DNA from 3 places in the Gottfriedia sp. NPDC057948 genome. Region 3 is predicted to be linked to each of the others. Evidence: riboswitches for the same ligand, from Rfam matches in the RefSeq annotation. Region 3 holds a riboswitch; each other region holds the start of a gene.
The links. A riboswitch is a leader RNA that binds a small molecule or an ion and turns the genes downstream of it on or off. The one in region 3 is predicted to bind thiamine pyrophosphate.
Positions count from the first base shown of each region.

Region 1: another riboswitch for thiamine pyrophosphate. It lies ahead of ACFVRR_RS12870 (ABC transporter substrate-binding protein); the one in region 3 lies ahead of thiD (bifunctional hydroxymethylpyrimidine kinase/phosphomethylpyrimidine kinase).
Region 2: another riboswitch for thiamine pyrophosphate. It lies ahead of thiT (energy-coupled thiamine transporter ThiT); the one in region 3 lies ahead of thiD (bifunctional hydroxymethylpyrimidine kinase/phosphomethylpyrimidine kinase).

Region 1 is NZ_JBHVPN010000007.1:51,218-55,821, forward strand. It holds gene ACFVRR_RS12860 (ABC transporter permease) at 1-291, opposite strand, end outside; gene ACFVRR_RS12865 (thiamine-binding protein) at 291-581, opposite strand; gene ACFVRR_RS12870 (ABC transporter substrate-binding protein) at 594-1,586, opposite strand; TPP riboswitch at 1,675-1,784, opposite strand; gene racE (glutamate racemase) at 2,017-2,808, shown strand; gene ACFVRR_RS12880 (RrF2 family transcriptional regulator) at 2,906-3,349, opposite strand; gene hmpA (NO-inducible flavohemoprotein) at 3,536-4,604, shown strand, end outside.
Region 2 is NZ_JBHVPN010000009.1:26,041-30,644, reverse strand. It holds gene ACFVRR_RS14620 (hypothetical protein) at 1-111, opposite strand, end outside; gene ACFVRR_RS14615 (low molecular weight protein-tyrosine-phosphatase) at 125-601, opposite strand; TPP riboswitch at 954-1,058, shown strand; gene thiT (energy-coupled thiamine transporter ThiT) at 1,280-1,861, shown strand; gene ACFVRR_RS14605 (WxL domain-containing protein) at 1,996-4,077, opposite strand; gene ACFVRR_RS14600 (hypothetical protein) at 4,490-4,604, shown strand, end outside.
Region 3 is NZ_JBHVPN010000002.1:356,827-361,430, reverse strand. It holds gene thiM (hydroxyethylthiazole kinase) at 1-433, opposite strand, end outside; gene cytX (putative hydroxymethylpyrimidine transporter CytX) at 417-1,655, opposite strand; gene thiD (bifunctional hydroxymethylpyrimidine kinase/phosphomethylpyrimidine kinase) at 1,648-2,454, opposite strand; TPP riboswitch at 2,589-2,699, opposite strand; gene ACFVRR_RS05590 (FeoB-associated Cys-rich membrane protein) at 2,805-2,960, opposite strand; gene feoB (ferrous iron transport protein B) at 2,979-4,604, opposite strand, start outside.

The DNA.
Region 1 (4,604 bases), on a different contig from region 3:
AATTAATAATGGGTAAAAAGCTTCCCTAACACCTGGAATTAAATGCAATAGAAATGCGATTAAAAATCCTAATAAACTACCAATTAACAAACCAATAATCGTTAATTGAATAGTAGAAGAAATATGAGGAAGTAGTGAATCAGTTGATTTCATTCCTTCTTTAAAGATTGCGATTGGTCCTGGTAATAACCAAGATTCGATTTTCCAAATTTTAATACTTAGCTGCCAGCAAATTAAAAAAAGCAGGATGACAACGATAGGTTGCCATCCTTTTATATTTTTAGATTTCATTAACGGTACTTCTCCGTTAACACATCCATCGTAATACCTTGTGGTTGATAAAGTATTTTCATTTGAGTTATTACATTGTGGCAACCTATTTCAATCATTCTTTCATTCATTTTTTGAACAACCATTAATAATTGATTCAAGTCGCCTTCCATAGTTGTTTCCAATGGTTGAACTTGATATTTTACACCTGATTCATCAATAATTTTAATTGCTTCATCAACTGCTGGAATAACATCCTCAATATTATTTGTTTTCGGTATAATTTGGACACTCATTAAAGTAGTTTGCATTTTTGCTCCTCCTTATTTCGCTGGTAAGAATTCATTCGTAAATGCTTCTTTTGGCTTAAAGTTTCCTTCTAATAATTTATTTTCAGCTAAGAAATCAGCATAGTTTTTCCAAACTGATAATTTTTGCTCACCCCAACGTTCTGCATCATCTTTATATTTAGATGCTAACCATTCTTGACTTTTTTCCACTAATTTTTTATCTAAATCCGGATTATCCTTTATTAAAATCGATGCAGCTTCTTTTGGGTTATCAATCGCAAAATTATATCCTTTTGATGCTGCAGCCACAAATGCTTTTACTATTTTAGGGTTTTTACTAATCATTTTTTCATTCGTAGCTAAAACTGGAGTATAGTAATCTAGCTTTTTACTATAATCAGTTAAATAAATCATGTTTAATTTTTCTCCACGTAGCTCTGCTTCAATCCCTGTCCATCCTTGATAAATCCACGCAAAATCGATATCTCTTTTTACCGCTGTAAAGAAATCAGCCTCTCCCATATTAACGATATTTAACTTATTAACATTAGCATTTTCTTCTGACATAAGTGATTTTAAAATAGCCTTTTCAACCGGTGAACCCCATCCACCATATGTTTTTCCAACGAAATCTTTTGGAGACTTAATTCCTTTTTTCACTGGTGATGCAAAGCCAGAAGTATTATGTTGAATAATTGCTGCAATTGATACAATCGGTACATTTTGAACTCTTGCTTGTGTAATTGACTCTTGATAAGAAACCCCAAAATCTGCTTTACCAGATGCAACTAATTGGTCTGCACCTGTTTCTCCTGGGCTGATTATATCTACATCAAGTCCTTGTTCCTTAAAGTAACCTTTTTCCTTAGCAACAAATAGCCCAGTATGATTTGTATTTGGCGTCCAGTCTAGTACGACTGTCACCTTTTTTAATTGCTTTGGCTTTTTAGTCGTAGCAGTTTTGTTTTGACCACACCCAGTTAACATTAAACAAATAGCTACTAAAAATACTACTAGTTTTTTCATTATCTATATCTCCTTTTTGTTTTTTGTTTATACAAAAAGAAAACGTCCGGATACTAACCCGGACGTAAATGCGCTGTAAAAAACATATCTAAAAAGAGATACTGTTCCCTACGCTGGCATCACCCAGATCAGGTTCTAAGAGTCAACATCTTAAGGATGCTATCTCAGCCAGCAACACTGGCTCCTCCACATTTTTTCTCATATATAAACTTTTCCTCATTAATATAACAGATAATGATTGAATTTACGAATTATTTTTAACTTGTGTTTAAATGTTTTAATACTCTGTTAATAGGAGAAATAAAACTATGAAATTTTAACATTTTTAAAAAGAGAATGATAAACAAAAATATCATTTCTTATAGTAAAATCTTAAATGAATAAAGAATATACTACATCAACAAATTATTAAGTAAAATGAGGGGATTTTTTGAATAAACCAATCGGAGTCATTGACTCAGGTGTTGGGGGCTTAACAGTTGCCAAACAAATTATAAGACAATTACCTAAAGAGGACATTTTATACTTAGGCGATACTGCAAGATGTCCATACGGATCACGACCATATACGGAAATCAGAGAATTCACTTGGGAAATGACTAATTTTCTATTGGAGAAAGATATAAAAATGTTAGTCATCGCCTGTAATACAGCAACTTCAGTCGTCTTAAATGAGATGCGGGAAAAACTTCAAATACCAGTCATTGGAGTTGTCCGCCCAGGTGCTAGAGCAGCAATAAAATTAACACAAAATGACCAAATCGGTGTCATTGGGACGAATGCTACTATTAATAGTAAAGCATATCATTCCGCACTAAAGCGGATTAATGACAAAGTTATAATTGAAGGCTTGGCATGCCCAGAGTTTGCTGGAATTGTTGAAAATGGGGACTACAATAAACCTGAAATATTTGAGATTGTTAAACACACTCTTGCACCGCTTATTGATTCAAATATTGATACCCTAATTCTAGGTTGCACGCATTATCCATTACTTGGTCCAATCATCCAAAAAGTGATGGGACCATCAATCCAACTGATCAGCTCTGGTGATGAAACAGCTTTAGAAGTAAGTGCAATTCTGGATCAACAAAATATATTATCTAACTCTGAAATTACTTCACATGAATTTTTTACAACTGGAGATCCAACCATTTTTAGTAAAATAGCTTCATCCTTATTCCAAGAACCGATGGAAAACGTAAAGTATATTAAACTATAAAGGTCAATAGACCACTTTAAATGAAAAAAACCAACAAAGTAAGCCTTTGTTGGTTTTTGTGTTTTTAAATTACGAACGCTCTTCTATTTCATAATATTTATTCTTTTGTATTACTTGAAAAATAATCTTTAAGCATCGCATTGTTCTTTACAATATCATCTAAAGTATATTGATCTAATACATGTAAAAATTGTTCTAATGCATTATTAAATATATGTTTTAAAGAACAAACAGGTGTAATAACACAAGTGTTACCGTGTTCAAAACATTCTACAATATTAAAGTCTTCTTCAGTTTTACGAATTATTTCACCGATATTTATTTCTGATGGTAATTTAGCTAAACGGATTCCACCGTTTCTGCCACGGATCGTTTCGATGTAACCCATCTTTCCTAAATTATAAATTATTTTCATTAAATGATTTTTTGAAATATCATAAGCTTCAGCGATGTCCTTAATATTAACTAATTTTTCACGTGGCTCAGAGCTTAGAAATATTAGTACACGAAGAGAGTAATCCGAATAAGTTGTTAAACGCATAACTTGTCCTCACTGTTTTATTTAAGATTAATCATAGCATAATTGTGAACTTTTTTTAAACTTTTATGCATTTTTGCGAAAAAATACATAAAAGATGTATTTTATATATTGCTTTAAATAAATTCTAGGTCTAAGATAAAGATGTATTCACAATACTACTTTAAAACGTGATTAGGGGGATTTTTCATGCTTTCTCAAAAAACAATTGATATTATTAAGTCAACAGTTCCAGTCTTAGAAGTAAAGGGTACAGAAATCACTAAAGTATTCTATAAAAATTTATTTACTAATCATCCTGAACTATTAAATGTATTTAATCATACAAATCAACAACAAGGTAGACAACAAACTGCTCTTGCAAATACTGTTTTAGCTGCTGCACAAAACATTGATAAACTAGCAACAATTATTCCTGTTGTAAAACAAATTGCGCAAAAACACCGCAGTCTTCAAGTTAAAGCAGAGCACTATCCAATCGTAGGGCAACATTTATTAAGGGCAATTAAAGAAGTACTTGGTGATGCTGCAACTGATGAAATACTAGGTGCTTGGGCGGAAGCATATGGAGTTATTGCACAAGTATTTATCGATATCGAAAAAGAAATGTATGAGGAAGCATCTTCTCAAGAAGGCGGTTGGTCTGAATTTAAAGAGTTTAAAATCATCGAAAAAGTTGAAGAAAGCGATGTAATTACTTCATTCTACTTAGTTCCTAAAGATGGTTCTTCAGTTCCTACTTTCTTAGCTGGTCAATATATTACTGTTCGTTCTCAAATTCCTGGTGAAAAATATTTATCAAACAGACAATATAGCTTATCTGATGCACCAGGTAAAAATCACTTTAGAATTTCAGTAAAAAGAGAAGCTGAAGAAAACCAACCACTAGGTAAATTCTCAAACTACCTGCACAATCAAGTAAATGTTGGTGATACATTAGAAATTACTGCTCCAGCAGGTGAATTTACTTTAAATACTGAAATTGATTCAGATGTTGTTTTCTTAAGTGGTGGTGTTGGAATTACACCATTAATCAGTATGGCTAAGTCAATTACAAGCAATCAACCAAATCGTCAAGTCAGCTTTATAAGCGCTTCAAGGAACGGTAGATTACAAGCATTTGAAAATGAACTAAACCAATTAAAAGAGCAATTAACAAATTACAATTTATCATTTGTTTATGAAAATCCATCTGAGGAAGATCTTCAAAATAATAACTTTAAAAAGCAAGGTTATATTGATGCAGAATGGTTAAATA
Region 2 (4,604 bases), on a different contig from region 3:
TCTTCCTTTACGTGAGATTTTCTCACGATTTTCCTTGTTAAGTAGAGTAACCCCTGCACCAATTGCGACTCCGACTAGAATATTGCGTAAAGCTTTGTTACGTTTTGACATTCTACATCCTCCTCTAAACTGTTAATTGGTGTTGCTTTAAAATATGCTGAAGTAAATGAGAGCATCCTTCTGTAATGATGTCATATACTTCATTAAAATTACCCGTATAATATGGATCAGGCACTTCCTTCCACATTGATGCTGGAACATAATCTGAAAGTAGTGAAATCTCTCCTATACAATTATTTCTTGCTAAATTCATTAAATCCTCTTTATTCTGTGCATCCATAGCAACAATATAACTAAAATATTTAAAGTCATTTTCTGTCACTTTTCGAGCTTTCATACCTTCGCAGGTTATACCTTTTTCACTCAATAAACCTTGTGTTCCCTTATGTGGAGCGTGACCTAAATGCCAATCTCCAGTACCAGCTGAGTCTATCATAAATTGTTTATCTAACCCTTTTTCTGTCACTAAATGACGAAAAACAGCCTCAGCCATTGGCGATCGACAAATGTTACCTAAACAGACAAATAATACTTGAATCATCTAAAATGTCTCCTTCAAATTATTTACACTTTCTGCCAAAATTTAGCTGTTTCTTTCGTATTCATTCTACACGGTAAATTTTAAAATGAAAAGCAAGCCATTGTGAATAATTTATGACTAGTATAAATAAGATAAAAGTTATAATGCTTATTTTTTACATAATAGCTATGATTACACTCATTTTTTAAAAATAATTTTAATGATTATCTAAAAGTTTAAATTGGTTAATGTTTTTAGCGATTCTCACAAAGATTCCATTAATAATGGCCAAATTTTTTTAATTTTTAAAGATAAATTAATTGTATTTTTAAATGACCTTGACTATATTTAGTAAAGACAACTAAATGTAAGCTAAAACCACAAGGGGAGCCATTTGGCTGAGAGTGAATAGAGTAGCTATTCTTACCCTCTGAACCTGTTAGTTAGTACTAACGTAGGGATGTGGCACGATGAAAAAGCAACGCCGGGCTCATCATGCTACCCAGTATTGCTTTTTTTATTTATTCCTACTGAAATCTCCTTAATTTGAAATGTGGAAGCGGCTCGCTTTTGCCCCGACACCACAAAGGGCAAGGCGCTGGAACTAGACATTATAAAATGTGACTAATCGCCCAGACATCATTACTTACAAAGTGTTTCACTACATAAGTTGTCCACTAGATAAAGGGGGAAATATATATGAAGACATCAAAGATTCAATTAATGACAGAAATAGCAATGTGTGCAGCACTAGCAATCGTTTTTGATTTCTTACCATTATTTACTGCACCTCAAGGTGGCTCTGTTTCATTATCAATGATTCCAGTTTTTCTAATTGCTTTTCGTTGGGGATTAAAGCAAGGTTTAATTACTGGGCTTTTATTAGCAGCACTACAAATCGTTACAAAGCTATATTTTGTTCATCCAATCCAAGTATTTTTAGACTATATTCTGGCATTTACTAGTCTCGGATTAGCTGGTCTTGTATATAAACAAATAAAAAATAGTTTAGCAAATGGCAATAAAAAAAGTGCAGCTGCTTATATAATTTTAGGAACTTTTATCGGTTCACTAGCTCGATTCATCTGCCACTTTATTGCTGGGATCGTGTTTTACGGTTCATACGCTCCAAAGGGTACACCAGTTTCTCTTTATTCATTAGTATATAATGCTTGGTACATGGTTCCTTCTTTTATTATTAGTGCAGTTTTATTAATCATTTTACTTTCATCTGCACCAGTTCTTGTTCATGTTAAAAAGAATCGAAATCAAGCAGCATAAGTTTTTAGTCAGTCTAAAGTTCCAACGCATTCAAATAAGAAAGTACAAGATACCCCACCGAGTAGTCTTTTTTATTACTTACTCGATGGGGTATTTACTTTCATTTTAACATCTATATAGGAAGTTTCTTGATTTTAAAGTGGTGCATCTACTAATGTCCATGTTAATGTTGTTTTATATTTGGCACCTACTTCTTTATAAGCTGCTCCAGGCACGAAAAGGGTTATGCTAGATGGATTCTGTCCAAATGCAATAGTCCATGTTCCAAGTCCCTTTCCTTCATCTGCAAAAGCTAGATTCTGGGCACCTCCACCGGGTATCAATGTCACTGTATTGGCTACTGGTTTATACTGCGCATGAGTGGATGAGTTTAAAATAGGATTATTTAATTTTAAAACTGCACCTGTTAATTCATTATTACCACTCTTGAATTGTTCATTTTGCTGCACTGTTAGTTTCCATCCGGTTTTTGTTCTCCGATGGTCTGTTACTTGAATAAAATTTGGTACTTTAATGATCGAACCATCTGAAGTTTGTTTTACTTCATCTAATTGAGCAGTATAAACTTCATTTTTACCTGAAGCTTCCTGCGCACCAAAATGGAAATTTGACACATAGTCAATACTTAACGAACTCTTTGTTCCAGGTTCATGAGGATTCTCTGGGTCAGTTGGGTTAATAGGTTCGACTGGACTTGTCGGGTTTGTTGGATCGACTGGATTTTTTGTTTCTGCCGTTACCGTTACATTTGTATCTGTACTGGTATTACCTGCGACATCTGTTGCAGTTGCACGTACTACATCCCCATCATACAATGTCCACTGTGGTACCTGTACGGAGAATGAACCATCCGCTCCGGCCCTTGTCGTTAAAAATGATTGGTCAGGTAATGCTATTTTCACAGTACTATTCGCCTCTGCTGTTCCCGTTATACTTGTACTGATATCTGTAATCGGATTTACAACTGGCGGTAAAATAGTTTTGTCTACTGTAAAGTGTAGAATTTTTTGATTACCTGCTTTATCAGTGATCACTAATGTGTGTTCCCCATCAGTTGGGTTTATTGTGCCAGAAGAAATAGTTGCCCCATTTAATTTAGCAGTATCAATACCGCTTAGTGCATCACTGAATGTAATGTTTGTTGCTGTATTTTTATTATATAATTGCCCGTCAGCATAGTTGGTAATAGGTAGTTCTTTATCAATTTTGACTGTAAATTTAGCTCCAGGGTCGGTTACTGGATTACTTTGATTTCCAGAATCATCTTTTGCTCTAATTAGAATATTTGTCGTACCTTGAGTTGAAACTGTATAATCAACGCCTGTTGAGGTGGCATTACTTAAACCGTTTTTACTCCAAGTGCCACCATTATCAGTAGAAACTTCATACGTTGTGGGATCGACACCATGATCGTCAGTTGCTGTAAAGTGAATTGTCGTGTTTTTATTGGTCCATGATGCACCACCTGTGTAGCCTTCTGGTATGGTAATAGTCGCATTCGTTATTTTTGGTGCCTCAGTATCTAGTACTGTAACAGAAACATGATCAACCTGAAAGATTTGAAATCCACTACCATCAAGAGCATCTTTTATACCGTCTTCAAAATAAATTCTAAAATTCACTTTAGTTCCGATCGCAGTGAAAGTAGTCGTTATATTTTGAGGTCCTGTGTATTCTCTCCATTCTTTATCTGTCGTTAGAGCGGTATTACTTTCTGTGTCAGATACAAACCAAGAATACTTAGGATCGGTATTCGCATTTTGAATAAGTTTAAAAGGAAACTTTAAGATATAAGTTTGTCCTGGAATTGTGTTAATCGTTTGGTTCATTGCTATTAACTCTTGAGAATCTACAGTGTTTAATACCTTTATTAAAATCCCACCTCCTGGAATAGGTTTAACATAACTTTTTGGGTTGACTTCACCAAATACCTTATACCAGCCGTCACCTTGATCCTCTAAATTGAAGCTATAAGGACCTAGACTTTGGCTTTTATTTAAATACGCCATAAATGACCAATTTGGAAAAGTAGTTGTTTGACTATCAAAATTAAAAGTAGGGTTTTGGACCAAGTTTGGAAATGTTGCTGCTTCTGTAATTGTTGGTTTAAGTAGTCCCTTTAATCCAAGTAGACTAGGTTGCGTCCCGCTCGTCATGATGACAAAAATGGATGCTAAAACAATCGCTTTAAAAAGTCGTTTTCTTTTTTTCACCATTATATTTCTCCATTCCAAAATAAAAAATTTTCTTCACTATCCTTTTCCGGATCTGAAAATCACATTAAAACCTCCAACTTTGTTTCTTTGCTGAACTCACAGTTAATATGTGAAAAATGTAACATGATTATCTTCGATGGTTCAACGACATTTTTTACCTATATCAACGGTAATCACGTTGAGTTTTAACTTGTTTTTTGTTTGAGATGTTCTTCTTACTATTTTAGGTTTAACTGCTACAAATGGTGATGTCACTTGCTTTTAGTTAGATTGATCCAACCAAATAGTAAAAACATTCTATCCACATTTTAAATATGCATTTTAATTTTGAACACTTTGTGAATTTTGGTTATCTGTCCTTTTCTTCAATCATATATATGAATACAGAAAAGTTTCGAAGGGGGTTTTAACATTGGTCTATGATGTAATCATCTTTTTCTTTTTTGTAATTATTCTTCTTGGTATGATTGGATCATTATTTTTATTATTGAAAAAAGCTTTAAATGAGGATGATACACTTAGAATTG
Region 3 (4,604 bases):
CTACAGAATCCACACCTTTAATTTGAACATTTAAGCCAGCAATCATTTTAATTTCTGACATATTTCCACGAACTACTGAAAAACGTACTTCTTTCAATAATTTAGAAGTCGTTTCTGTACGTAAAGTAGTTGCTCCTACACCAACAGGATCTAATATAACTGGTACGCCTAATTGATTGGCTTTTTTACCAGCTTTAATCATTGATTGAATTGTTCTTTCATTTAATGTTCCAATATTAATAACAAGAGCTGATGCAAAAGATACCATTTCTTCTACTTCGGCTAAATCATCTGCCATAACTGGTGATCCACCTAGAGCTAACACCATATTTGCACAGTCATTTACAGTTACATAATTTGTAATGTGATGAACTAAAGGCTTTTTCTCTTTCACACTTTCAAGAATTTGACTCATTTCATTCATAGTTAACATTTTTTTCTCCCCCGATTTGCTTTGGAACAAGCTTATTAATAACAAACTGAACAACTATATAAATGACACAAATTAAAATCATACTTGGAACAGTAGCTCCAAGGAAGAAGTCTAATTGTACAAACTTACGATAAATAAAAACGCCTAAAATCCATGTAATAAACGCGATCCAATCAATCTTCAACGCTTTACTTATATTTGTTCTTTTTAGAATAAAATAGTCCGTTAATAAAATTGCATATAACGGTGCAAAAAAGGAACCAATTGTATATAAAAATCCTTCATACTTCTCAATAGGGAAAATAACGGCCAATAACGTTCCAATAGCTGTAACAATAAGGGCGATATGTTTTCCATTTAACTTTGGAAAGATGGTTGTAACTGATATTCCGGCAGAGTAAGCATCCATGAAAGTCGTTGTAACAGTTGCTAAGACGACGATACCAACTGCAAATAATCCTAGATTTGCACTCATTAAAACAGCAACCGGGTCTACTTCATTAAATGCTAATACTGCGCCTAGCCCAATAATATACATCCAAGAGCTACCAAACATATAACCTATAAAGCTACCAATCGCTCCATCTTTTGTTGTCTTCGCGAAACGAGTATAATCACTAATTAATGGAATCCACGATAATGGCATAATTACTGATAATTCAACGGCTGCACCAAAAGATAGTCCAGAAGTGCTTGGTTGAGTTAAGATTTTATCACTTTTAAAAATGACAAAACATAGCACAATTGTTAAAACAAATAGTAAACCAACCGCTAAACTATTAAGTTTTTTAGAAGCATTTTGTCCAAAGTACAACCAGATTGCGATTAATACTCCAATTACTAAACACCAAACCCATAGGTGGTCAAACCGATAATCTTTTATTGTAACTAAATTGATTGAGCGAGCTCCAGTTAAAATCATAATTGCTGTCCAGCCTAGTAACTGTAGAACATTCAAAATCGAAAACAAATAGCTACCATAGTTACCAAATGAAATTTTTGTAGATTCCATTGCTGATAACCTTTGCTGAGAACCAATGACTCCACCTAAAATTAGCAATAATGTTCCAAGTAAATGCCCTACTAAAATGGCCGTCAAACCTTTCTTAAAACCAAGTGGTGCTACTAGGGCACCAGTCATAATTTCTGCTACAGAAACTGCCGCACCAAACCAAAGTGTTGTAAAGTTCCACTTCGTCATTTTTGCATTTTGATTAGACATATTGGACTCCTGCCTTTTCATACAATGAGTAAAAATGATGTACAGGACCTACCCCTTTTCCGATTGAAAAGGAATGTTGGATTGCTAATGTTATATAATTTTTCGCCTCTCTAATAGCCTCATTTAATTCAAGTTCATTTGCTAAATTAGATGTAATGGCTGAAGATAAAGTACAACCTGTACCGTGGGTATTAATTGTATTAATTCTAACGCTATTAAAGCTTGTAAATTCGTCACCATTAAAACAAATATCGGTAGCCTCCCCCTCTAGATGACCACCTTTTACAAGGACGTTTTTAGCACCTAATGAGTGAATTTGAATAGCAGCTTCTTTCATCTCTTCAATGGTTGTAATTTTTCTTCCAGTAATGACTTCTGCTTCAGGAAGATTTGGCGTAATAACCGTTGCTAACGGAATCAATTCTTGAATTAAAGCTTCCTTTGCATCCGGACTTAATAAGTCAAATCCGCTTTTTGAAACCATAACTGGATCAACTACGATTTGCTTTGGTTTATATTGCTTTAATTTCTCAGCAATGACTTTAATCGTCTCTATTTGAGATACCATTCCAATTTTTACAGCATCCACTTTAATATCAGTAAAAATTGCATCTAACTGACTAGCAATCATCTCTGGTGTCATATCTTGTACTGCAAACACTCCTTGTGTATTTTGAGCAGTTACTGCTGTAATTACACTCATTCCAAAAACACGATGAGCTGAAAATGTCTTTAAATCCGCTTGAATCCCTGCACCACCACTTGAATCAGAGCCTGCTATCGTTAATACTTTCTTCAATTCTCTTCCCCCTATTTCATGAATAGAACTCTTTGATCTTACAGATAGAAGATGACACTTGATTTTAAATACAAAAAAGCACAAATCCCATAAGGACTTGTGCTCGAACAAATCAATGTTATGAATACAAAATATGTATTCTACGTTCACTTTCCTACGCTGGCATTATCCAGATCAGGTTAAAGGGTCAAAGACTTATGTGTCTTAATCTCAGCCGAACATTTACGGCACCCCTAGTACTATTCAATTATTAAAGTTTATTACTTTATCATCTTAATTAATCCTTCTACTTTATTCAAGTATTTAGACAGTTTACTTTAAATTTTATCTTTTTAGTTAATTCTATATTGCTATTTTGAATAATTTACAGTATCACAATTTGAACTACAAGTCTTTGCGATTGAGCAAGAGCCACATTTACCTTTTTTCGTTTTCTTTATATATCGTAAAAGTGTCCACCCTGCATATCCAAAAATAAGAGCTCCTATTATAATATTGACAATCATAAGTAGATACCCCTTTCTTTAATAGCCTAAGAGACTTCCAACTTGATAGATAATTAGCGCTAATATATACGCAATAACTAATGCATATCCAACTGAGAAATACGTCCATTTAGCTGAACCTGTCTCTTTACGAATTGTCGCAACAGTTGCAAGACATGGTACATACAATAAGACAAATACCATAAAGCTAAATGCAGAAAGTGCAGAAAACTGTGTTGACAATATTCCTTGTAAAGAATGTGCATTTGGCACATGATAGATAATATTCATGGCAGATACGACTACCTCTTTAGCCAAAAATCCTGTTAGTAAAGAAGCACCTGCTTGCCACGTCCCGAAACCTAAAGGTGCAAGTATTGGTGTAAGTATTCCACCAATCATTGCTAAAAAGCTATCATCCATCGAAACACCTAAACCACTTGGTCCCATATAAGATAATAACCATATTACTACAGAACCACCAAAAATAAACGTACCTGCTTTTCGAATAAATCCTTTACCTTTATCCCATGTGCTTCTAAATAAAGCTTTACCTTGTGGCATACGATACGGTGGGAGTTCTACGACAAATAATGAAAACTCACCCTTTAATATAGTAGATGAAAAAACCTTAGCTAATACTAATGCAACTACTATTCCGAGTATATAGAGTGAAAAAACAACTATTGCTTGATTTTTCGCAAAAAACGCGCCAACGAATAGTGCATATACCGGTAAACGCGCCGAACAAGACATTAATGGTGTTAACAAAATCGTGAGTAGTCTCTCTCTAGGCTGTTCAATCGTTCTAGCAGCCATAACTCCAGGTACATTACAACCAAATCCAATAATCATTGGAATAAATGCCTTACCAGTTAAACCAACCATTTCCATCGAACGATCCATTACTAAAGCCGCTCGAGACATATATCCAAAATCTTCAAGGAATGAAATTAGTAAAAACAAAATAAAAATTTGTGGAACAAAGACTAAAACTCCACCAACACCGGCAACAATACCATCAAGAACAACTGCTTTTATAAAATCAGATGCATGTATTGCATTTAAGCCGTTTGTTAGCCAGTCCGTTACAGGTCCTGATAAAAACCCATCTAATGCGTCAGATAAGGGTAACCCCAACCAATCAAAAGTAAGCTTAAACATTAAAAACATTGTAACTAGGAAAATAGGAATACCCAAAATTGGGTGTGTCACAAATCGATCAATGCGATCAGTTAATGTAACTGCTTCATTAGATTCTTTCTCTACAGAACTTCCAATTAATTTTGAAATGACTTCTTTTCTTATAGAATAAATCCATTTTGAAGGTGATACACCTTGTTCACTGTTTAATTGTGCCTCTGTTATTTTAATTACTTGGTCAATTTTACTAAAATCGTAGGATGAAGCGATAAATTCAATTACCTCTTTATTGCCCTCTAAAATTTGTATTGCAGTCCATCTTTTAGGAATAGATAAAGTTGAAGGTAATAGCGTCATAATATTTTTAATACCGTCTTCAATAATTATTCCATAATCAATTTCAAACTCAACTTCAGATTGAGGAATTGTCTCTAGTAATTCGTTTACCTCGTTTGTTCCCTTACCAGATCTAGCGTCAATTGGAATAACTGGTACCTGTAATATCTTTGAGATACTAGCAGG